Regions from separate parts of the Thermosipho japonicus genome, predicted to be linked through region 3. Evidence: riboswitches for the same ligand, from Rfam matches in the RefSeq annotation. Region 3 holds a riboswitch; each other region holds the start of a gene.
What was found. A riboswitch is a leader RNA that binds a small molecule or an ion and turns the genes downstream of it on or off. The one in region 3 is predicted to bind cobalamin.
Positions count from the first base shown of each region.

Region 1: it holds a riboswitch for cobalamin, as region 3 does, so the genes downstream of both, cobT (nicotinate-nucleotide--dimethylbenzimidazole phosphoribosyltransferase) here and HNP65_RS09125 (GIY-YIG nuclease family protein) in region 3, are expected to answer to the same signal.
Region 2: it holds a riboswitch for cobalamin, as region 3 does, so the genes downstream of both, HNP65_RS09975 (ATP-grasp domain-containing protein) here and HNP65_RS09125 (GIY-YIG nuclease family protein) in region 3, are expected to answer to the same signal.

Region 1 covers NZ_JACHEX010000007.1:11,843-19,244, forward strand. Annotated here, with positions in the region: gene HNP65_RS09245 (carbohydrate ABC transporter permease) at 1-623, shown strand, start outside; gene HNP65_RS09250 (SIS domain-containing protein) at 620-1,528, shown strand; gene nagA (N-acetylglucosamine-6-phosphate deacetylase) at 1,539-2,591, shown strand; cobalamin riboswitch at 2,647-2,828, shown strand; gene cobT (nicotinate-nucleotide--dimethylbenzimidazole phosphoribosyltransferase) at 2,890-3,924, shown strand; gene HNP65_RS09265 (sirohydrochlorin chelatase) at 3,921-4,268, shown strand; gene HNP65_RS09270 (precorrin-8X methylmutase) at 4,255-4,872, shown strand; gene cbiD (cobalt-precorrin-5B (C(1))-methyltransferase CbiD) at 4,874-5,932, shown strand; gene cbiE (precorrin-6y C5,15-methyltransferase (decarboxylating) subunit CbiE) at 5,929-6,528, shown strand; gene cbiT (precorrin-6Y C5,15-methyltransferase (decarboxylating) subunit CbiT) at 6,534-7,079, shown strand; gene HNP65_RS09290 (SAM-dependent methyltransferase) at 7,086-7,402, shown strand, end outside.
Region 2 covers NZ_JACHEX010000005.1:63,625-71,026, forward strand. Annotated here, with positions in the region: gene HNP65_RS08330 (pyruvate carboxylase subunit B) at 1-692, opposite strand, end outside; gene infB (translation initiation factor IF-2) at 695-2,785, opposite strand; gene HNP65_RS08340 (DUF3783 domain-containing protein) at 2,811-3,017, opposite strand; gene HNP65_RS08345 (methyl-accepting chemotaxis protein) at 3,033-3,872, opposite strand; gene HNP65_RS08350 (oxygen-binding di-iron domain-containing protein) at 3,878-4,642, opposite strand; gene HNP65_RS08355 (queuosine precursor transporter) at 4,858-5,490, shown strand; cobalamin riboswitch at 5,571-5,751, shown strand; gene HNP65_RS09975 (ATP-grasp domain-containing protein) at 5,811-6,827, shown strand; gene HNP65_RS08365 (succinate--CoA ligase subunit alpha) at 6,824-7,402, shown strand, end outside.
Region 3 covers NZ_JACHEX010000006.1:35,194-42,595, forward strand. Annotated here, with positions in the region: gene HNP65_RS09100 (cobyric acid synthase) at 1-301, opposite strand, end outside; gene HNP65_RS09105 (adenosylcobinamide-GDP ribazoletransferase) at 302-1,000, opposite strand; gene cbiR (cobamide remodeling phosphodiesterase CbiR) at 997-1,608, opposite strand; gene cobU (bifunctional adenosylcobinamide kinase/adenosylcobinamide-phosphate guanylyltransferase) at 1,605-2,102, opposite strand; gene cobT (nicotinate-nucleotide--dimethylbenzimidazole phosphoribosyltransferase) at 2,099-3,040, opposite strand; gene HNP65_RS09125 (GIY-YIG nuclease family protein) at 3,037-3,420, opposite strand; cobalamin riboswitch at 3,473-3,641, opposite strand; tRNA gene HNP65_RS09130 (tRNA-Pro) at 3,676-3,752, opposite strand; gene HNP65_RS09135 (GGDEF domain-containing protein) at 3,963-5,435, shown strand; gene HNP65_RS09140 (DUF4130 domain-containing protein) at 5,436-6,008, opposite strand; gene HNP65_RS09145 (putative DNA modification/repair radical SAM protein) at 6,009-7,169, opposite strand.

The sequences.
Region 1 (7,402 bases), on a different contig from region 3:
GGTATATTCTTAACAGTTTAATAGTTTCTACGATAGTGGTTATCGGAAATATCATATTTTCTACTATGGTTGCATATGCATTTGCAAGAAGAAAGTTCTTTGGAAAAAATGTTCTTTTTTCAATAGTTCTTGCAACGATGATGATACCACCTCAAGTTACGATTATTCCAATATTTATCATAATGAAAAATATAGGTTGGATCGATACATATTTTGCTCTAACGGTTCCCATGCTTGTAACACCGTTTAGTATATTTTTGTTAAAGCAGTATATAGAACAACTTCCTATAGAATTGGAGCAGGCAGCTTATGTTGATGGTGCAAATACATTCCAGATTCTTTTTAAAATAATTTTCCCGCTTTCAAAACCAGCAATAGCGGTAATGGCTATAAATACATTTATTGCAACGTGGAATGACCTTTTCTATCCACTTGTTATGACAAACTCAAGGGAAATGAGAACGGTACAGGTTGGACTTGCCCTGTATCAGAAACTAAATCAGATAGATTGGCCAAGACTGATGGCAGCATCGTCTATAATAGGTTTACCGGTTATAATAATCTTTCTGGCATTCCAAAAACATATAATTTCGGGAATTACAAAGGGGGCTTTAAAAGGATGAACTATACATATTCTGAAATCAAACGTATTCCAGAACTTTTAAAAAGAATCGAAAACTACTCTTTAGAATTTAAAAGAGATAAAAAATATGTTTTTGTTGGTTGTGGTTCTTCATTTAACCTTTCTTTGACTGCATCTTTAATTCTTGAAAAATTTGGGGTCAAATCCAAAGTTTTAACCGGTGGAAAGGTTATTACTTTTAACTATGTTCCAGATGTTGATGTAGGTATATTTATTTCTCGTACTGGAGAATCAACTGAAACTGTAAAAGCAGCGGAGATCTTCAAGAAAAAGGGAGTTTATACAATTGGTATAACATGCGAAAAAGAAACAACTCTTGAAAAGGTTTGTGATGAAACGTTTGTGTTTGACTTCTTACACGAAGAAAGCATAGTTATGACAGGTTCTTTTGTTGCAATTTTGCATTTTTTAGTAAAAAGGTATAGTATTGTTGAAAAAGCAAGTAAAATACTAGAGGAATCTGAGAAATTTATAGAAAATCTTGACTTAAAAAAATATAATCACTTTATCTTTTTGGGATTTGATGAGGAATATGGTATTTCAAAAGAAGGTGCATTAAAGATGCAAGAAATGGCAAGGCAATTTGTAGAATTCCATGAGCCACTTGAGTATAGACATGGACCTGTTTCAAGAATTTCTGAGCATTCTCTTGTGGTTATAAATTCAAAAGATACAGAAAATGAGTATATGCTAAAGAAAGATCTCGAAAAATATACAAAAGTAATACTTCTAGGTAGAAATGGTGATATTGATATAGGATATGATAATGGACTTGAAACACCTTTAAAAATGATATTTTCTCAAATACTTTCATTTAAAAGGGCTATAGTTGAAGGTTTAAACCCTGATAAACCTGAAAAACTTTCAAAGAGTGTGATAATCTGAAGGTGAAAAAATGATAATAGATGATGTTCTTATTGTGGATCCTATTGATGGGGAGTATACAGGAAGTATTGAGTTTGAAGATAAAATATTGAGTATAAGAAAATATGATTGTACACCCAAATACCTTTTAATGCCCGGATTTGCTGATACACATACACACGGATACATGGGAATAGATTGTATGCAGAGTACAAAAGAAGAATTTAAGCAATGGGCAGATCTTGTTGAAAAAGAAGGCGTTACTTATCTTTTTCCAACAACAGTTTCTGCTGATTTTAAAATGTTAGAAGAGATTGTTAAAAAATTTTCTCCAGCTGAACATTCTTCACTATTTTTTTTGCATCTTGAAGGACCTTTTATAAATAAGGAAAGGGCTGGGGCTCAAAATAAAGAGTATATCACTGATTTTAATGGAAAAATTGTAGATCTTGAAAAAGTAAAAATTATGACAGTTGCACCGGAAATTAAAGGTTCTTTTGAACTTTTAAAAATACTAAAAGAAAATAAAGTAACAGCATCAATAGGACATTCAAATGCAACATTTGATATTTTCAAAAAAGCGTATGATTCTGGAGTAAATAGAATAACACATTTTCCAAACGCTTTGCCACAACTTCACCATAGAGAAATAGGAGTGGTTGGAGGAGCATTACTTTATGATGTGTTTGTTGAGGTTATTCCGGATTTAATACATCTTTCTCCAGATTTTTTAAGGTTTGTATATAAATTGCTTGGACCTGATAGGATAATTCTTGTAACAGATAGTATTTCTGCAACAGGTTTAAAGGATGGAATATATGATCTTGGTGGGTTATTGGTTAAAGTCAAGGATGGTATAGCAAGGCTTGAAAATGGTACGCTTGCTGGTAGTACTTTAAAATTTAGTGATGGGTTGAGAAAATTTAAAAAAGTTACTAATTGCTCATTAAAGGATTTATCAAAAGTATCTTCTTATAACGCTCTAAAGAGCGTAGGTATAGATGGCGGAAGAATAAAAGAAGGATATCCTGCAAAATTTGTGCTTTTAAATCAAGATTTGCAGATAATCAAAGTTTATAACTAAAAGTCTAAGTTGATAAAGGTGAAAATTGGTGGTATAATGCATACAGAAAATTGAATATGATGTTAACACCTTGGGTACCAAGCAGTTTAAAAGGGAACGCCGGTGGAAGTCCGGGGCTGCCCAGCAACCGTAACCGGGGACGAAATCCACAGAATGCCACTGGGAGTATTTCCTGGGAAGGCGTGGAGAGTAGGTTGATCCGGAAGCCGGGAGACCTGCCTAAGGTGTAGCAATTCCACAAAAGCTAGGGGCTTTTTGTGGAAATTTTTGTTTAGATATATTCAAAAGGGGGGATTTTGTGGATTTAAAACAAAAGGTTATTGATAGGCTAAATAATTTAACTAAACCGGTTAGAAGTCTTGGATATCTAGAAGACATTGCACTAAAGATGGCACTTATTCAGAACAAAGAAATTCCAGAATTGTTTAGTGACAAGAGAGTATATGTATTTGCATCAGATCACGGTGTCGTTGAAAATGGAGTTTCTGCATATCCAAAGGATGTTACTTATCAAATGGTTTTCAATTTTTTAAACGGTGGAGCCGCAATAAATGTCTTTTCAAGACATGTTGGTGCAAAGGTTTATGTAGTTGATGCAGGAGTTGATTATGATTTTCAAGATAATCCTTCCTTGATAAAAATGAAGGTAGGTTATGGTACAAAAGATTTTACGAAAGGCCCTGCAATGAGCAGAGATGAAGCGGAAAAGTGCATTGAATTTGGTAAAAAAATAGCGAAAGACGCAATAAAAGAAGGAGCAGATCTTCTTGCTGTGGGGGATATGGGAATAGGAAATACTACAACTGCTTCTACGATTGCTGTTGCGTTTGGATACAACATCGACGATATTATTGATATTGGAACACCACTTGATAGTGAAGGAATTAAAAGAAAAAGAGAAGCAATATTAAGAGCGATTGAAGTTAACAGGCCTGATCCCGATGACCCAATAGATGTTCTTTCAAAGGTCGGAGGATACTGCATAGGTGAAATGGCTGGGTTTATCCTTGAAGCTGCACATTCTAAAGTTCCTGTCGTAATTGATGGTTTTCCTACCACTTCAGCATTTTTAATTTCCTACTATCTTGACAAAGATGTTATCAATTACGTATTTAGTGGACACAAATCTTATGTAAAAGGCCATAAAGTTATATTGGATTCTTTAAATCTGCGTCCTATTCTCGATCTTGATATGAGACTTGGTGAGGGAACAGGAGCAGTTCTTTCAATGCCTATTATAGAGGCAGCTGTAAAAATGATAAGAGAAATGGCCACTTTTGATTCGGCAAATGTTTCAAAAGGAATTGACCAGAGTTTGGAGGATGTAAAATGAAAGGTATATTATTAGTCGCTCATGGTAGTAGAGTTCAAGAAACAAAAGAGATTGCATACAGATATTTTGAAGACTTACGGAAAAAGTATAAAAATTGTAAATTAGGTTTTATGGAATTTAACGAGCCAAGTATTGAAAATGCTGTAAAGGAATTTTTGAAAGAAAAGGTAGAAGAAATAGTTGTTCTTCCGCTTTTCTTATTTGAAGGAATACATATAAAAAAAGATATCCCAGAAATTTTAGAAAAATATCCAATAAAGTTCAAGATATTGAAACCTATATTATACGATAAAAGGGTTTCAGGTATTCTTTTTGAAAGGATTGAAAAAGGTGAAATATACTGATCCACTTGAAATAGAGAAAAAGAGTTTTTTAATTATAAGAAAAAATTTGAAAAAAGAACATAAACAAGGTTACTTGGATATTGTAACAAGAGTGATCCATGCAACTGCCGATTTTGAATTTGAAGAACTCTTAAGATTTAAAAATGATCCTATATCAGTTTTTAAAGAAACTGTGAAAAACGGTGCCAACATAGTAGTTGATACAAAGATGATTAAGGCTGGGATCAGTAAAAAATTCTTGGAAAAGTATAACGTAAAAGTAAAATGCTACATAGATGATGTGGATGTAATAAATCAAGCAAAAATTTCCAATTGTACACGCTCTATTGTTGCAATGAGAAAGGCAATTGAGGAGAAAAATAATGATATTTTTGTAATTGGAAACGCACCAACTGCATTATTTACTCTTTGCTCATATATTGAAAATTCCTCATTTTTTCCAAAACTAGTTATAGGTGTTCCTGTAGGTTTTGTTGGAGCTCAAGAATCGAAAGAAGTTTTAAATTTGCTTGATGTACCATCTATTACTACAAAAGGTAGAAAGGGCGGAAGTACAGTAGCAGTTGCAATTGTTAATGCGCTTTTTAGACTGTTGGAGGAGTAGGATGAAAAAGGAATTAAGGTATGGCTACACGACTGGTTCTTGCGCAACTGCAGCAGCAAAAGCAGCAACTTACATGCTCTTTTACGATGAAGTTTTAAAGAGCGTAAAAATAGATCTTCCAATTGGAAAAGAGATAGAACTTGATATTTTTTACATAGAAAGAAAAGAAGGCGAAGTTATTTGTGGGGTAAGAAAAGATGCAGGTGATGATCCAGACGTTACCCACAACATGATAATCTATGCAAAAGCAGAAAAATCGAAAGAGTTTTTAATAACCGGGGGAGAGGGGATAGGGATAGTTACAAAGAAAGGTCTTCCACTGCAAGTAGGAGATTATGCAATAAATCCTGTTCCAAGAAAGATGATAGAAAGTGAAGTAAAAAAGGTTTTACCTTGGGGAAAAAATGTAAAAATTACAATTTTTGCACCAGAAGGAAAGTACATTGCTAAAAGAACGCTTAATCCAAAACTTGGAATAATTGGAGGTATTTCAATACTTGGTACTACTGGAATAGTAGAACCATTATCAGATGAGGCGTATAAGAAAACGATAGATCTTGAAATTTCAATGGCAAGCAGCGAAAGTAATGAAATTTGTCTTGTATTTGGAAATTATGGAAAAAATTTTACAAATCTTTCTTCTAAGATGCCGCTTGTTACTATGGGAAATTATGTTGGGTTTGCTCTTGAATCTGCATGTAGAAATAAAATCAAAAGAGTATATCTTGTGGGACAGATTGGAAAAATGATAAAGATAGCGGGCGGAATTTTTAACACTTATAGCCGCATTGCTGATGCAAGAAATGAAATTTTTACTGCTTATCTTTCATTGTATGGAATTGATAGAGGCATTCTCGAAAAAGTTATGAATGCAAATACAACTGAAGAAATACTTGATTTGATAGAAGGAAAAGTTGGAAAAGATTTTTTTGAAAATCTTGCATTAAGGATCAAAGAAAAATGTATTCAATACGTAAAAGGTTGTCTTGAGGTAGAAGTTGAGATATTTTCACTAAAAAAAGGGCATCTTGCAAAGACCTGGAGTGATTTTATTAAATGATAACAGTAGTTGGAGTTGGACCTGGCAATCCAAAACTTTTAACTTCTTATGCCCTTGAAAAAATTAAAGAGGCAAAAGTATTGGTGGGCGGTAAAAGATTACTTGGACAATTTGATACAAAGGCAAAAAAAATACCGTATGGTAAGAATTTTGATTTGAAGAATATTGATAAATTGGGAGATAGTATAGTAGTTCTTGCCTCTGGTGATCCACTTTTATATGGAATAGCAAATACATTACTAAAATACTTTAAAAAAGAGGAGATTGAAATTATTCCTGGAATTAGTTGTGTTCAATACATGGCATCTAAGTTAAAAGTATCTCTTGATGATGCAAAGGTTGTGAGTTTTCATGGAAGAAGGGAAAAGTTAGAGGAAATATTAAACTACAAAAAGATATTCATTTTTACTGATAAGGTAAACACACCGCAAAAGATAGCAAAAGACTTGAGAAAAGCAAGTTGTACAGATTATGTAATTTTTGTAGGGGAAAATCTTTCGTATGAAGATGAAAAGATTTATAAATTTACTTTGAGAGAACTTGCAGAGTATGAATATGAATTTGGAATAAACCTTGTTCTTCTTTTAGGAGAGTAGATCTTATGTATTTTGAAGATGAATTTTTTTTACATGAAAATACACCTATTACTAAATCTGAAATAAGAGCAATTGTGTACTCAAAGCTTAATTTGAATAAAAAAGATATATTGTGGGATATAGGTGCTGGAAGTGGTGCAATTTCTATTGAAGCGTCTTTCAGGTGCAAGAAAGTTTTTGCTATTGAGAAAAACTTAGAGAGGGTAAAGACAATAAACGAAAATATAAGGAGAGCAAATGCAAAAAATATTGATGTGATTTTTGGAGAAGCCCCACAGGCTCTTGAAGTTCTACCCTCTCCAACAAAGGTATTTATAGGTGGAAGTGAAGATAAGACTCTTGAAATATTAACAGCTGTAAAAAGAAGAATTTTAAATGGTGGAATAATTGTGGCAACTTCTATAACACTTGAAACATTGTATACAATTGATAATTTTTACAAAGAGCAAAAGAGAGAAATAATACAGGTTGGAGTAATAAAATTAAGTTCACATAAAAAAAGAATGTTTATAGCAAGAAACCCGATATTTATAATTACTGTTTGGAGGTGAACCTTTATACTATTTGGAGTTGGAATTTTTCCAGAAAAAAACATTACTTTGGCAGCAGTTGAGGCACTTAAAAGTTCTGATTATATATTTTGCCCAAGAACGGAAAGTGGTTCAATTGCCGCAGAGCTGGTTAAGAAATATGTTCAAAAAGATATAGAGTTTATTGATTTTCCAATGAGGAAAGACATAAAAATAGATCTTTCAAAAATTTTAAAGCTACTTTTAGAAAATAAGAACGTGTCATTTGTGTCGATTGGAGATCCACTTTTTTATAGCACTTTTGTCTATGTAATGGATTTTGTAAAAAGCTATGGAATAAAGGT
Region 2 (7,402 bases), on a different contig from region 3:
AGAGCAAATGGAGATAGTGCCGTATCTAAATAATCTGCCCCCGCTTCAACCGCAGCTAGATAATTCAAATCACCGAGCCCTGCTGTACAATGAGTATGTACTTCAACCGGTACATTAAATCTCCTTTTTAACTCACTAACTAGTTCGAACGAAGATTTTGGAGTCAAAAGTCCTGCCATATCTTTAATACAAAGTGAATTAACGCCTTTTTCAACTAACTGTTGAGCATAACTAAGATAATACTCAAGTGTATGAACAGGACTAATTGTATAAGAAATCGCACCTTGAACATGTACACCATTGGCTAAAGCAATTTCAATACTTTTTTCCAAATTTCTAATATCATTCAATGCATCGAAAACCCTAATTTTGTCTACTCCATTCTCTATTGCTTTTTTGACGAACAATTCAACTACATCATCGGCATAATGCCTGTAACCTACAAGATTTTGACCTCTTAACAGCATTTGAGTCTTAGTTTTTTTCAAATGTGATTTGATAGTTTTTATTCTTTCCCATGGATCTTCATTTAAAAATCTTACACATACATCAAAAGTAGCCCCCCCCCAGACTTCCATCGCCTCAAATCCTAACTCATCCATGTCATTCAAGGCTGGGAGCATATCTTTAATACTCATTCTTGTCGCGATAAGTGATTGATGACCATCTCGTAAAGTCGTATCTACAAACATCTTTATTCCTCTCCTTTGTCTTCCTCAAAAGTTAGCTTTCTTGCCACTTTCTTTAATACTGAAAATTCAAGTTCATCTCCCTCTTTTATATCATCAAAATTTTCAAGTTTTATTCCACATTCTTGAGGTGCATCAACTCTTTTAACATCCTGTTGATAATGCTTTAAAGATTCTATCTTTCCTTCATAAACTAGTTTACCACTTCTGTAAACTTTAACAAGCCCTTCTTTCTCCACATAACCTTCAATCATTTGAACACCTGCTATGGAACCAACTTTTTTTATCTTAAATACCTTTTTAATTTCACCACGACCAGTTATTTCCTCAACTTCTTCCGGCTCTAACATACCTTCTAATGCTGCTTGTAATTCCTCTATTAGTTTATATACAATCGTGTATGTTTTAATCTGAATACCTTCAGCTTCAGCCATTTTTCTTGCTTGACTGTCTGCCTTAACCCTAAAACCAAGAATAATTGCATCTGATGCAGTAGCTAACATAACATCACTTACAGTAATTGAACCAACCCCAGAGTGAATAATATTTATACTAATTTCCTCACTCTGCAATTTATTTATAGCACCAGATAATGCCATTAGTGAACCTTGAGTATCTGCCTTTAAAACCAATCTCAATTCTTTTTTCTCAGATTGCTCCATCATTTTCAAAATTTCTTCCAATTTCATATGTCTTTTTCTTCTAAGTTCTTTCTGTTCAATTTCTCTCATCTTTTCAGAAATTTCTCTTGCTTTATCAAGTGAATCAACACTATATACTATTCCATGAGAATCTGGTAGTTCTTCAAAACCAACTATCATAACTGGAGTAGATGGTCCTGCTACTTTTATTCTCTTTCCCTGATCGTTAACAAGAGCTTTTACTTTTCCCATTACTTTTCCTGAGATTATATAATCACCAATCTTTAAAATACCATCTTTAATTATCACGTTTGCAACTGGTCCAAAACCTTTGTCAAGTTTTGATTCAATAGTTACAGCTCTAACAGGCCCATCAGGAATTCCCTTAATTTCTTGCATTTCAGCAACTAAAAGGATCATTTCAAGTAATGTATCAACATTCTGTCCTTTCTTTGCAGATATTGGAACAACTATTGTATCCCCACCCCATTCCTCTGGAATGAGGTTTAATTTGTTTACAAGTTCTTGCTTAGTTTTTTCAACATTTGCATTTGGTTTATCAATTTTATTAATTGCAACTATAATAGGAACATTTGCAGATTTTGCATGGTTATATGCCTCAATAGTCTGAGGCATTACACCATCATCAGCAGCAACAACTAAAACGACTATATCAGTTGCCTGTGCACCACGTGCTCTCATTTCCGTAAAAATTTCGTGTCCTGGTGTATCAATAAACGTAATTTTCTTGCCGTTAACTTCAACTTGATAAGCACCAATGCTCTGGGTAATCCCGCCTTCTTCTCTTTCAGCAACTCTTGTTTTTCTTATATAATCAAGCAACGTTGTTTTACCATGATCAACGTGCCCCATTACCGTAACTACTGGTGGTCTTTCTTTCAAATTTTCAGGATCTTTGTACTTTTCTTCAAAGTATTTTTCTATTCCACTTAGAGGATTTTCTATAACTTCTTCCTTTTCCTCAGTTTCAAATGAAATTCTCACATCATACATTTTGGCAATTTTTTTCGCAAGTTGCAGATTGAGCGACTGACCTGGTTTCAGGATTTCACCTTTCATAAAAAAGTCCTGTATAATCCTGTTTTGTGGTACTCCAATTTTTTCAGCAAATTTGTCCAATTTTAGATCTTCTTCAGTTATTTTTACTGAATTTTTCTTTTTGTTTGTTTGTAGCTTTTCTAAAGAACCTTCTTTGTTTTTAAAGTGTTTCCCATTAACTTCTTCATCAATTTCTTCATATTCTTCATACTCTTCAATAAGTTCCTCTTCTTCCTCATTAGTCCCATACATCTCGAGAAGAAGATTAACTGTTTCTTCATCGATATAACTCATATGACTTTTTATCTCTATTCCCAATTCATGTAACTCCTTCATTAACTCTCTTGTATCCATCTCTAGCTGCCTAGCAAGTTCATATACTCTTAATCGAGCCAATAGAATCACCTCCAAAAACATTTCTCTACTTCTGCTTCGTCTTTTTCATGAATTCATGCTCCTTTTCAATTTCAACTATCAAATCTGATAGTTTCCATTCTAAATTAGTTGGGGTCGTCGTTGCAAAAATCAGCTCCTTTTCTGGAAAATTATCTTTTAATAGCTTTATTAATTTAAATAATTCATCCTTTTGCTTAAAACCATGTATTATTAAAAAAGCTTTTTCTTTCATTAATTTCCTTCCTTTCTACAACTTTAAATCTTTTAAAGAATTTTGTGCTTTGACAATAGAACGAATAACTTTACTAATCGTATTAAATTCATTAGAAGTTTCACCCAAAATTTCTACAGCATTTGACAATAGTTCATATTCATTTTTCAAACTTTCACTCGTATTCTCATACAACTTTTTTGAACTTTCCAACACCTGAATATTATTTTTCATATAATTCAATGCTTCGCTTAACGAATTTTGAACAGCATTAAACAATCCTTCTATTTGCTTCAAAGAATTAATTGATTCATTCACAGAGTTTGAAATTTCAGAAATTATCTTTGAAATATTAGTCGACGCTTCTTGTGATTCTTCAGCCAACTTTTGAATTTCAGCAGCCACAACCGAAAAACCTTTTCCATATTCACCGGCTCTTGCAGCTTCAATCGATGCATTTAATGCTAACAAATTTGTTTGCTTTGCAATTCTTTGTATTGCTTTTATAAGTTCTTCAACTCTTGAAAATTTTTCAAAAGTTTCCGAAGTTTTACCTATTGTATCTTTAAATTTGGATGAAACGTTATCAACATCAGTTCCAAGATTTTTTAAATCATCATTAATTTTTTGATTAACCTCGGTTGCATAGTTCACATTTTCAACTATACTCTTACTTTCTTTCGAAAAATTATCAAGAAGATTAAAAATGTTATTATTCAACTCTTCAAATTTATTGGTAATTTTTTCAATATCAGATTTTAAATTCGTTATTCTTGAAACTAATACTTCATCTAACTGTGACATAAAAGATAACATTAAATTTTGTACATAAAAAGCTGATGATAAAGTATTTAATGTTTTTTTATCCATTTTCATACATATCATCTCCCGTAAAATTGTTCAATTATATCACTACCACACTTCAAAGTCTTAAACCAGTTTAAAAATTCTTTAATTACATTTCCCTTTAAAACGGCACCATGCTGTGGAGCAATCATATCTATTTCATATTCTGATACTCTATCAACCCAACGCTTACAAGCAGCATTTGAGGTCATATACCTTCTATGAAAACCTTCCATGGCATTTTCTAAACTTTTAAAGTCTCCTTCAAAAATTTGCACTCTTTGATTAAATGGTAGTAAAGAAACACCTATATCACCACTGAACAATATTTTAGATATTGGATCATAAACATTAAATTGTCCTGGAGCATGTAAAAAATGCGCAGGAACAAAATCAAGTGTGTAGCCAGAAAATCTAACTCCTTTTTCTCCACTATCCTTTAGCCCGACTATCCTCTTTTTATCAAAAACACCAAAATGAGGTAAAAATCTTATCCAAAGTTCTGAAATATAAATTTTTGCTCTACTTGCAATTGTAAGCCACATCGTTATTCCTGAAGAAACGTCTGGATCCTGGTGTGAATAAAATATTCCTTCAATATTTTCCGGTGCAATAATTTCAGAAACATTTGCAAGTACCCTTGGAAAAACATGAGCTCCCCCTGGATCTAATAAGAAACCCTTATTTTCATGTACAATTAGGTATTGATTAGTTGGAACCATATTTGCATCCTCTGTTTCTTCCCATCCAAGAAGGTAATATTTATGCTTACCATTATCATATAAACATATGCTTTTCATATTCTTTCCCTCCCTTTTTACTACTTTACTATTTATTATACCAGAAAAATAAACATTTTTCAGTTTTTTTGAATTATAAAAAATATTAACAACACAAACTTTTAAATTTATAAATATTTAAGGTTATTAACTTTATTTTTACTTGAAATCTATTACACAATGTTATAGAATAAGATGCTAAATGAATTGTTAATTTATAGACAAGGAGGTTGATCATGGAAAAATCACAGGAAAAATTAATACTTCTAACAGGATTATTTACTGCCGTCATTATCATCTCAAACATAATAGCAGGAAAACTAGTTAATATTGGCCCATTTGTTATCACTTTATCAGTTTTGATTTATCCACTTAGTTTTGGAATATCTAACATTATATTTGAAGTTTACGGTTCTAATATAGCTAAAAAGGTTATCAAAATAGGCTTTTTAGCTTCTCTTATCTTAGTTGCATATTCATATCTAGTAATATTTTATCCACCATCGAATATTTTTGATAAAAATGATGCATATATTACAGTCTTTAATTCAACGCCAAGAATAATTCTAGCAAGTTTTCTAGCCTATCTTTCTGCACAATATACAAATATTTGGGCATTTAATTTACCAAAAAGATTATTTAAATATGAAAATATTACATTTAGAAATGTTTTTTCAATGGTAATAACCCAATTTATTGATTCCATAGTATTCGTTGTAGTATCATTTTTTGGATTATATGATCTTAACGTATTGTTTAATATGATATTATCACAGTATATAGTAAAGCTGGCTTTATCAATTCTCAACAGTCCAATAATCAATATGAGTGTAAAAAAAATCAAAAACGAATTTGCTTTCGAAGAATAATACGCAATTAATTGGCTTTTTCTAAAATAATTAAAGATTACAAAAATTATAATTTTTGTTATAATTCTCTAGAAAAGTGAATATTATTTTGGAATAAAGGTGCCTATTTGGCTTAAAAGGGAAGCTGGTGAAAAACCAGCGCGGCCCCGCCACTGTAACCGAGGACGAAATCCACAACATGCCACTGGGAATATTCCTGGGAAGGCGTGGAGAGTAGGATGATTCGGAAGCCAGGAGACCTGCCTTTATTCCAAAACGTTTCTCAATCTCGAGGGAAGATTGAGAAAAAATTTTTTATTTAATACTTTGGAGGTGAGATAGTGAAAATTCATGAGTTTGTTGGCAAAAAACTTTTAAAAGAATCAGGAATTGAAACACCAAAAGGCTATGTAATTAAAAACTCAGATAGTCTACAAGTAAAATTTCTTCCAGCAGTTTTAAAAAGTCAAGTCCTTGTTGGAAGTAGAATGAAAGCAGGTGGAATATTATTTGCAAACACAAAAGATGAATTTTTCACCAATGCATCAAATTTATTAGAAAAAGAAATTCGTGGTGAAAAACCTTATGCAATTCTCGTTGAAGAAAAAATAAATATTAAACATGAATATTATATTTCTTTATATATTGACAGAATAGAAAAAGATATAAAAATTCTTTTCTCAGAAAATGGTGGTATAGAAATTGAGAACAATAAAAATAATATTTTAAATCTAAGCATAAATGATTATAAAAAGCTGCCCGATAAATTTCACGATATTGTTATTAAGCTACATAAATTATTTACTGAAAAAGACTTGATTCTTCTTGAAATTAATCCTTTTGCAGAAGATGAAAATGGCAAGTTAATCGCGCTTGATTGTGTAATGCATCTTGATGACAATGCATTATTTAGACAAAAATGGGCTCGAGAATTTGTAAATGATTCATATCCATTTCATTTCGTAAAATTAGATGGTGATATTGGCATTATCGGTTGTGGGGCTGGAATAGTTATGGCAACAATGGATGCAGTAAATCTATATGGTGGAAAACCTGCCAACTTTTTGGATCTTGGTGGTGGCGCAAATTCAAATGTGACTTTAGAAGCGTTGAGATTACTAAAGTCACTAAATGTAAAAAAAATCATAATGAATATATTTGGTGGTATTACAAAATGCGACGAAATAGCAAAAGCAATCGTAAAATTCAAAAACGAAAATAAAAATCTTCCTATATTTGTAAGAATTACCGGAACTAATGAAGAAGAAGCCAAACAAATATTAGACGAAAATAACATAGCTTATTTTGATGATATGTACGAAATGATTAAATTTGCAATAAGGGGGGAGTATCAATGATTAATGGAAATGAAAAAGTCTGTGTTCAAGGTATTACTGGAAAATATGGTAAATTTCACACAAAAAAAATGATTGAATATGGAACAAATATAGTTTGTGGAGTTTCAAAAAACAATAAAGTAACAAATATTGAAAATATTCCTGTTTTAGATAACATGTTCGAAGCCGTTAAAAAATATAAATGTGATACTAGCATTGTTTTTGTTCCGGCCCCTTATGCTAAAAGTGCTATATTTGAAGCCATTGATTCAGGAATTAAAAAAATTATCACAATAACTGAACACATTCCAATTCACGATATGATCGAAATACATAAAAAAGCAAAAGAGAAAAATATAACATTTGTAGGTCCAAATTGTCCAGGAATTATTCTTCCAGGAATAAGTAAAATTGGAATAATGCCATCATCTGCTTTCAAACCTGGGGATATAGCAATTATTTCAAAAAGTGGTACTTTAATGTACGAAGTATCCAATTACCTTTCAAAAAAGTCCACTGGCATTAAAATTGCAATTGGATTAGGCGGTGATCCAATAATTGGAACTTCAATAGATGAAGCTTTAGAATTTGTTACG
Region 3 (7,402 bases):
ATTTTTTGTTTTTAATCTTTTCTACTGGTTTTCCTTTTACAATAAGCTGGGAGCCAGTGATATCAGGTTTTAAAAGTATGGGATTCATAACATAGCTTGGCCTTTTGTTGCAGGCAATTGCCTGTATATATTGTGCAATTGCCATCTCTCCACCGTCATCGCTTACTATGCTGTTTAGAGAAATATTTTGAGCTTTAAACGGTACTACGTCTACTCCTTTTTTTGCAAAATATCTGCAAAGAGCTGTTGCAATGATAGTTTTACCAACATTTGAGGCCGTTCCTTGTATCATTAACACCATCTATACCACCTCAAGTATAAGTAAAATAAGTCCATGAACGAAAAGGCAAGTCCCACCAAGAACATCTCCTGTCACACCACCAATTTTGTTAGTAGCAATCTTGGATATTAAATAAGCAGTTATTAAAGTTACAGCCAATGAAATGATATATTGTTTAAAGAATATAATAAGGAAAAATGTAAAGATTGTTGAAAGTAATAAATTCTTTTTTTCAAAAGGAAAAAATAATGCGCCAAGTCCTTCTTTTTTGGCAGGCTTTGAAAATGCCATTAAAAGGACCATAGAATATCTTCCGAATGTTGAAGATATAAAGAAATGAAATGGTTTTGCATTTAGATAAAGATTCCAGAAAACGACTACAAACAGTGTTCCAAAAAAAACGGCAAATGGACCAACGTCTCCTTTGCTCATAATTTCTAGTCTTTTTTCCTTATTGGATTGATTTAAAAATCCATCAAGTGTGTCTAAAAATCCATCGAAATGGAAAAGATCGAAAAAGTAAAAAGCTAATACAAGGAAAAAGACTTTAAGCGCTAAGTTATTTGATAAAGCTCCAAGATAATATATGCTACCAACTATGTAACCTACGAGTGGAAAAAAGCTTGGAAGTTTTTTAACCCTTCTATCAAAATCATTTACTTTAATATTTAATGGTAGTCTTGAGATAAAGGAAAGTGAAAGAAGAAAATTTTTTATCATAAATTTTCCCTCCAGAGTTTGTAGGAGTCTAAAAAGTCGTTTAGATCGAAGACTTCAAAACATATATATTTAAGATTTGGCATTAATTTCATGTATTCTTTTGAAAGTAAAAGGGTCTCTTTGTCAAGTTTTAGGTGATCTTGATCTCCTTTTACTCCCATTAAATGAAATTCTACGGTATTTTCGAAAAATTCTTTTGTTACTTTCATGCCTAAAATGTGATGACCTATATCAAATACCGTTCTATTGTGTATTAAAATGTCCTTTTTTAGATTTTCTACGGAAATTTTGTCTGATTTTTTCAATAAAGGTTCTATACAATCTATTGGGTGGGCAACATAATTTAATATTGGTAAGTTACTTTCTTCAAAAAAATTAAATGCATCTTCAACGTTGTTTATACAGTCCGTTGGAAGGTGTACGGTATATTTTAGCCCATATTTTTTTGAGATTTTATAAAGTTCTGGAAGTTCATTTTTTAGCATATGCCTTGTTTCCTTGTCAAATGAAAAAACAAGAAGTTCTACAAAATCGACTATTTCTGCAACTAGTTTAACATTTTCAAGATATCCACCTGGAATAAGCCATGAAGTGGTTCCTATTTTCATTTTATTTTCACCCCTATTCCCGATACCATTAAATAAACATTATCTGAAATTGATGCAACTTTTTTATTGAGTAATCCCAAGCTGTCTACATATTTTCTTGAAAGACTGTTTTCAGGTATTATTCCCCATCCTACTTCGTTTGTGACGATGATTAAGTTGTAATTGACTCTTTGCAGTGAATCAATGAGTTTTTTTGTATAGTATTCTATATCTTTTTCATAGTAAAATAGGTTTCCAAGATAGGTTGTGAGACAGTCAAGTATTGCAACTTCATATTTTTGATTTAGACTTTCAATGATTTTGTAGATCTCTACAGGTTCTTCAAAGGTGTCAAAACCTATTCTTTCTTGTTTATGTTTTTCTATTCTTTTTTTCATCTCTTCATCAAAAGCAACACCAGTTGCAATGAATGCCTTTTTTTTAAAGTTTTCAGATAATTTTAAAGCAAAACTACTTTTTCCAGATTTTACACCACCAGTTATAAGGGTTATCATGATATCACCTTTTCATTTTTAAAGTTAAAATATTTTATAGCGGCTTCTATTAAATAAACAGATAAAGCTGCGCCAGTTCCTTCTCCAAGTCTCATATCAAGATCTAAAATAGGTCTTACACCTAGGCTATCTAAAATGACTTTGTGCCCTTTAACTTTTGATAAATGTCCGAAAAAGGCGTAATCTAAAACTCTTTCATTTATCTTGTATGCTAGATAAAATCCAGCGGTTGTTGGAAATCCATCTATAACCACAGGAACTTTGTTTTGAAAAGCGCCTAAAATAAAACCTGCCATTTGGCCTATGCAATATCCGCCAACCTTTGAGAGGACATCAATTGGATCATTTGGGTTTGGTCTATTTATTTTCAAAGCTTTTTTTACAATATTTCTTTTCTTTATTACGGAAGAAGGAGGTATAGGTGTTCCAATATCAGTTATTTTATCCACATCAAAACCAAATGCGGCAAATATTGCGGTTGCTGTTGTTGTATTACCAATACCTTTGTCACCTATTACAAGTAAATCAGCCCCTTGTTTTATGGCTTTTTTTGCAACTTTCATTCCATAGTCAATACATGTAATTGCTTCTTCTCTTGTCATTGAAGGTCCCTTTGAAAAGTCTTTTGTACCATGTCCTACTTTCATTTTTATCAATGAAGGATTATCTTCAAAATCATAATCTACACCACTATCCACCACAAAAAATTTAAGACCCATATGCCTTGCAAAGACGTTTATGCCTGCGCCACCTTTAAAATAATTGAGAACCATTTGATAGGTGACATTTTTAGGATATGCGGAAACTCCGTTTTGTACTACTCCATGATCTGCTGCAAATACATAAACTCTTTTGTCCTTGAACATTGGCAATGGAGTTTGCTTTTTAATTTTAAAAAGTTTATTAGCAATTTCTTCAAGGTACCCCGCCTCTTTCATTTTAATTCCCCCTTGAGTATGTTTGAAACTATTTTTGAAAATTTATCGAAATTATCTATATAATATAGATTAGTCTGTACTTTTAAATCTGAACTGCCAAACCCTTTAGGACCTGTAAAAAATTGAGACATGTAGAGTGAAATCTTTTCCTCGCATTTTGTATTTGAAGAAACCATTATAACTGATTTTACGCTTGATTTATCGAGAAGATAGTCAATATGCCAGTGTAACTTTTTAGATTTTGACAGGTGTCTAGATACTCTTTTTTCGAGGTTGTTCATAGCAGAGCCCACATATACGTAAGTACCTTTTTTTAGATTCCATTTTTTAATTTCAATATCCATTGGTAATTCGATTAATAGTAAGTAGCATCCTTTCATATTTTCACCTTAATAAAAACAAAAATTTCCCCGAAATGCCCTAGCATTCGGGAAGTAACTTTCATCATAGGCAGGTCTCCCGGCTCCCGGATCAACCTACTCTCCACGCCTTCCCAGGAAATGCTCCCAGTGGCATTCTGTGGATTTCGTCCCCGGTTACGGTTGCTGGGCAGCCCCGGCCTTTCACCGGTGTTCCCTTAGCCTATGATGGTTTTCTATATTATATACTATAAAAGGCCGGATTACCCGGCCTTTTGGTCGGGGTGACTGGACTTGAACCAGCGACCTCTTGCGCCCCATGCAAGCGCGCTAGCCAACTGCGCTACACCCCGATACATTAAAATTATATTCTATCTTTTTTTTTATGTCAAACAATGTAAAATTGTTGAATCTTGTAAAATATGCTTTTTTGATTTGTTCTTTGCTAAAAAGCATTAATTTTTGAAGAATCTTGAAATTAAAAATTATTGTATAAATCTGGAATCTTTATGTCGGATTTTTAGTTTTTTTTATGTTAAAATTAAACGTAGGAGGCGTTTTAGATGTTTAGATTTTATCTAAAATATTTTTTAATTGCTTTTTTAATTTTTTTATTATTTCCTATGTTTTTTTATTATTTTTCGCATCCAAAAGGAGTGAAGATAGAAAAAGCAGAGAATGGAATAAAGCTTCCTATTTCAATGGTTTTAGATTCCAGGAAAACTATTAATCTGGAATTTAAAATTCCAAGCGGGTATAGATATATATATTTTCCATATGTTGAATGTTCATATATTAAAGTACATTCTTCAGGAAAATTGATAGGGAAATATGGATTTAATGACAGGAATGCTCATTCTTGGTTTATTCCGATGTTGTTTGAGATTCCAGAGAATATAAAAACTTTGGAAGTTGAAATCAGTGGAGTTTATTCAATTGGACTTGATGGTTTTTATTTGATAGATAGCAAAGAAAGGATAAAATACTTCTGTTTAAAATTTCTATCTGATAATTTAATAAATATATCTATAGGACTAGTTTTAACACTTGGGATATTGCTTTTAATGCTTTCAAAAAATACGACACTTTCAAGAAAAAATGCATATATATATTTTGGACTTTCAAGTATTTTTGCCTCTATATGGGTTTTTGATCTTGTATCATTTGAAGCTTTTTGGTTTCCTATGAGGAAATTATTTATATCATTTGCATATTTTTCGCTTTTATTAATAATTGTTGGATTTGAAACTTATAACTTTTCAAAAGTTGGTAAAGTGGGAAAGATTGTAGCATTTTTGAATTTTACAGCGGGATTCTTACCTTTACTAACACTTTCTGAATACCAATTGAAAGTTGTTTCGACATACATATCTCCTCTTTTAATGATTGATGCATTGTATATAGTATATATAACTTTTAGGGCATATATACCTCTTGATATGCTTTTTTCTTCATTTTTTGCGATAGCTGTATTTCATGATGCTTTAGTTATGATTTTGAAAGTTCCAACAAGATTTTTTTCGCCGTATGGAATAATTGCAATTTATTTAAGTTTTGCGTCAAATATTCTTTTTGAATACAAAGAAAAATCTACGGAGGTAAATATATTATATGCACAAAGTATTATAGATAAATTAACTGGGGCGTATAACAGAGGAGTTTTAAATAGTAATTTTTTGAAGAAAGGCGATGTGCTAGTTTTTGTTGATCTAAATAAATTTAAGCAAATCAATGACACGCTGGGGCATGATGTCGGTGATAAGGTATTGCAAAAACTTTCAAGTATAATTAAGTCGAATATTAACTCTTCAGATCTTCTCATTAGGATGGGAGGCGATGAATTTTTAATTGTTTTGAAAAGTAAAGATGAGAATATAGCAGAAGATTTGATTAAAAAAATTTTTGAAGAATTTAAAAATTCTTTTGAATTTTCACCAACATTTTCATGGGGTATTTCAAAGATTGAAGATGATAATATAGACAATGCTATTAGGGATGCAGATGATTTAATGTATAAGATGAAAAGAAAAAAATAATTATATAGTAATGCTTTTTTGGTATATATTCCAAAGATGCAGAGCAGGATCGTAGCTTTGTACAAAAAGATTTACTTTATTTTCTTTTAAAACTTTTTTTGTTTTGTTATTGTATGTAATAATAATCTTTCTTTTTTCATCGTATATAATGAATTTTTCATTTTTGAGTCTTTCAAGAAAGTATAAGAATAAAAGATCTATTATATTAGAATTAGAGAAAAATGAAGATATAAATACTCCATTGTATTCTAAAAAGTAAAGCTTTCTTTTAATTTTTTCAAATTCATTCAATACATCTTTAGAAATTTTTCTAAGTGTTTTTTCTAAAAAGATATTTTTGGTAATAACATATTTTATAATTAGCGATTCAATATTTCTGATTTCAGAAAGAAATGGTAAAAAAACGGAATTGTCATGTATAAATTTTTTAGTAAATTCTATTTCAGAAAGATCGATAAGAATTGAATTTTTCCTTTCTTTTTTTAAGACAAAATCTGGTATTATGTTGTTTTTATAGCAAAATTGAATTAGTTTAAGCAGTCCATTAAAGGTTCCATCATATGATACCACCATTTACAAGTCCCACCCATTTTGAGAAAATTCAAATAAAGGCATATAAGTCTTTGAATCTTTAAAGTTTTTTCCTTTAATAGTGATGAAGTTTTTTGCTTTTTTTAGAGAAATTCCTGCTTTTTTTAGAGTTTCAAAGTTAAGTATTCCATGTTTTCTTAGCATGATTATTTTTTGAGCAGATTTAAGGCCAATCCCGGGGATCCTTATTAATTCATCAAATGTTGCTTTGAATATATCTATTGGAAAGAATTCTGGATGTTTGAGAGCCCACAAAGATTTTGGATCGATATTTAAATCCAGATTTTCACAGTTATCAAAAATTTCTTCTATAGAGTAATTGTAGAATCTTATGAGAAAATCTGTTTGATACAATCTGTGCTCTCTTAAGGAATTTTCACTCCTTTGTGGAAGCCTTTTATCTTTGTTTATGGCTATATATCCAGAATAATACACCCTTTTAAGTTTATATATTTTATAGAGTTTACTTGAAAACTCTATAATTTTTTTATCTGATTCGTTAGTTGCCCCAACTATTATCTGTGTTGTTTGTCCCAAAGGAGAATAAGGCTTTACATGTGAATATTTCTTTTTTTCTTCAATGTATTGAAGATATTTGATTGCGGAAGTTTGTAGTGGTTTTTGTATTGCTTCTGGCTTTTTTTCAGGTGCAAGATTAAAAAATGCATCTTTTTTTAAAAATTCTACATTTATACTTACCCTGTCTGCGTACATCCCAGCCTTTTCAACTAACATTTCATCTGCTCCTGGAACTATTTTTAAGTGAATGTAGCCAGGAAATTTTTCTTCTTCTCTTAGCTTTTTTGCAACGTTTACCAATTGCTCCATAGTATAGTTTGGATCCTTTATTATAGCCGAACTTAAAAAAAGACCTTCTATGTAATTTCTTTTGTAAAAATCCACAGTTAGTTTCACAACTTCATCCACTGTAAAACTTGCACGTTTTATATTATTTGATTTTCTGTTTATACAGTATGCACAATCGTATATACATGCATTTGAAAATAATATTTTTAAGATAGGAACATACCTACCGCTTGCCACGCTGTAATACACAAAATCTTTTTTTCTCTCTCCAAAAGAGCATGAAACATCGTATTTTGCAGCAGCAGAAAGAATACTTAGTTTTTCCTCAAGTGTCATACCAACCCCTCCAAGTATACGTTTGTATATATTATATCATGAAAAAATACATTTTTCAAAATTTTGAGATATAAAAGTTGTGTTGAAGTTGAGTTTTAAACAAATTTTATTTATTTTTAAAAGGCTAAAGATACTGGGAAGCTTGGCTACACAAGGATATGTATTATAAATATAGAAAAGTACTGAACTGATTTTTTGTGTGATAAGGAAAGGTTTGGTAGTATGAAACCTAT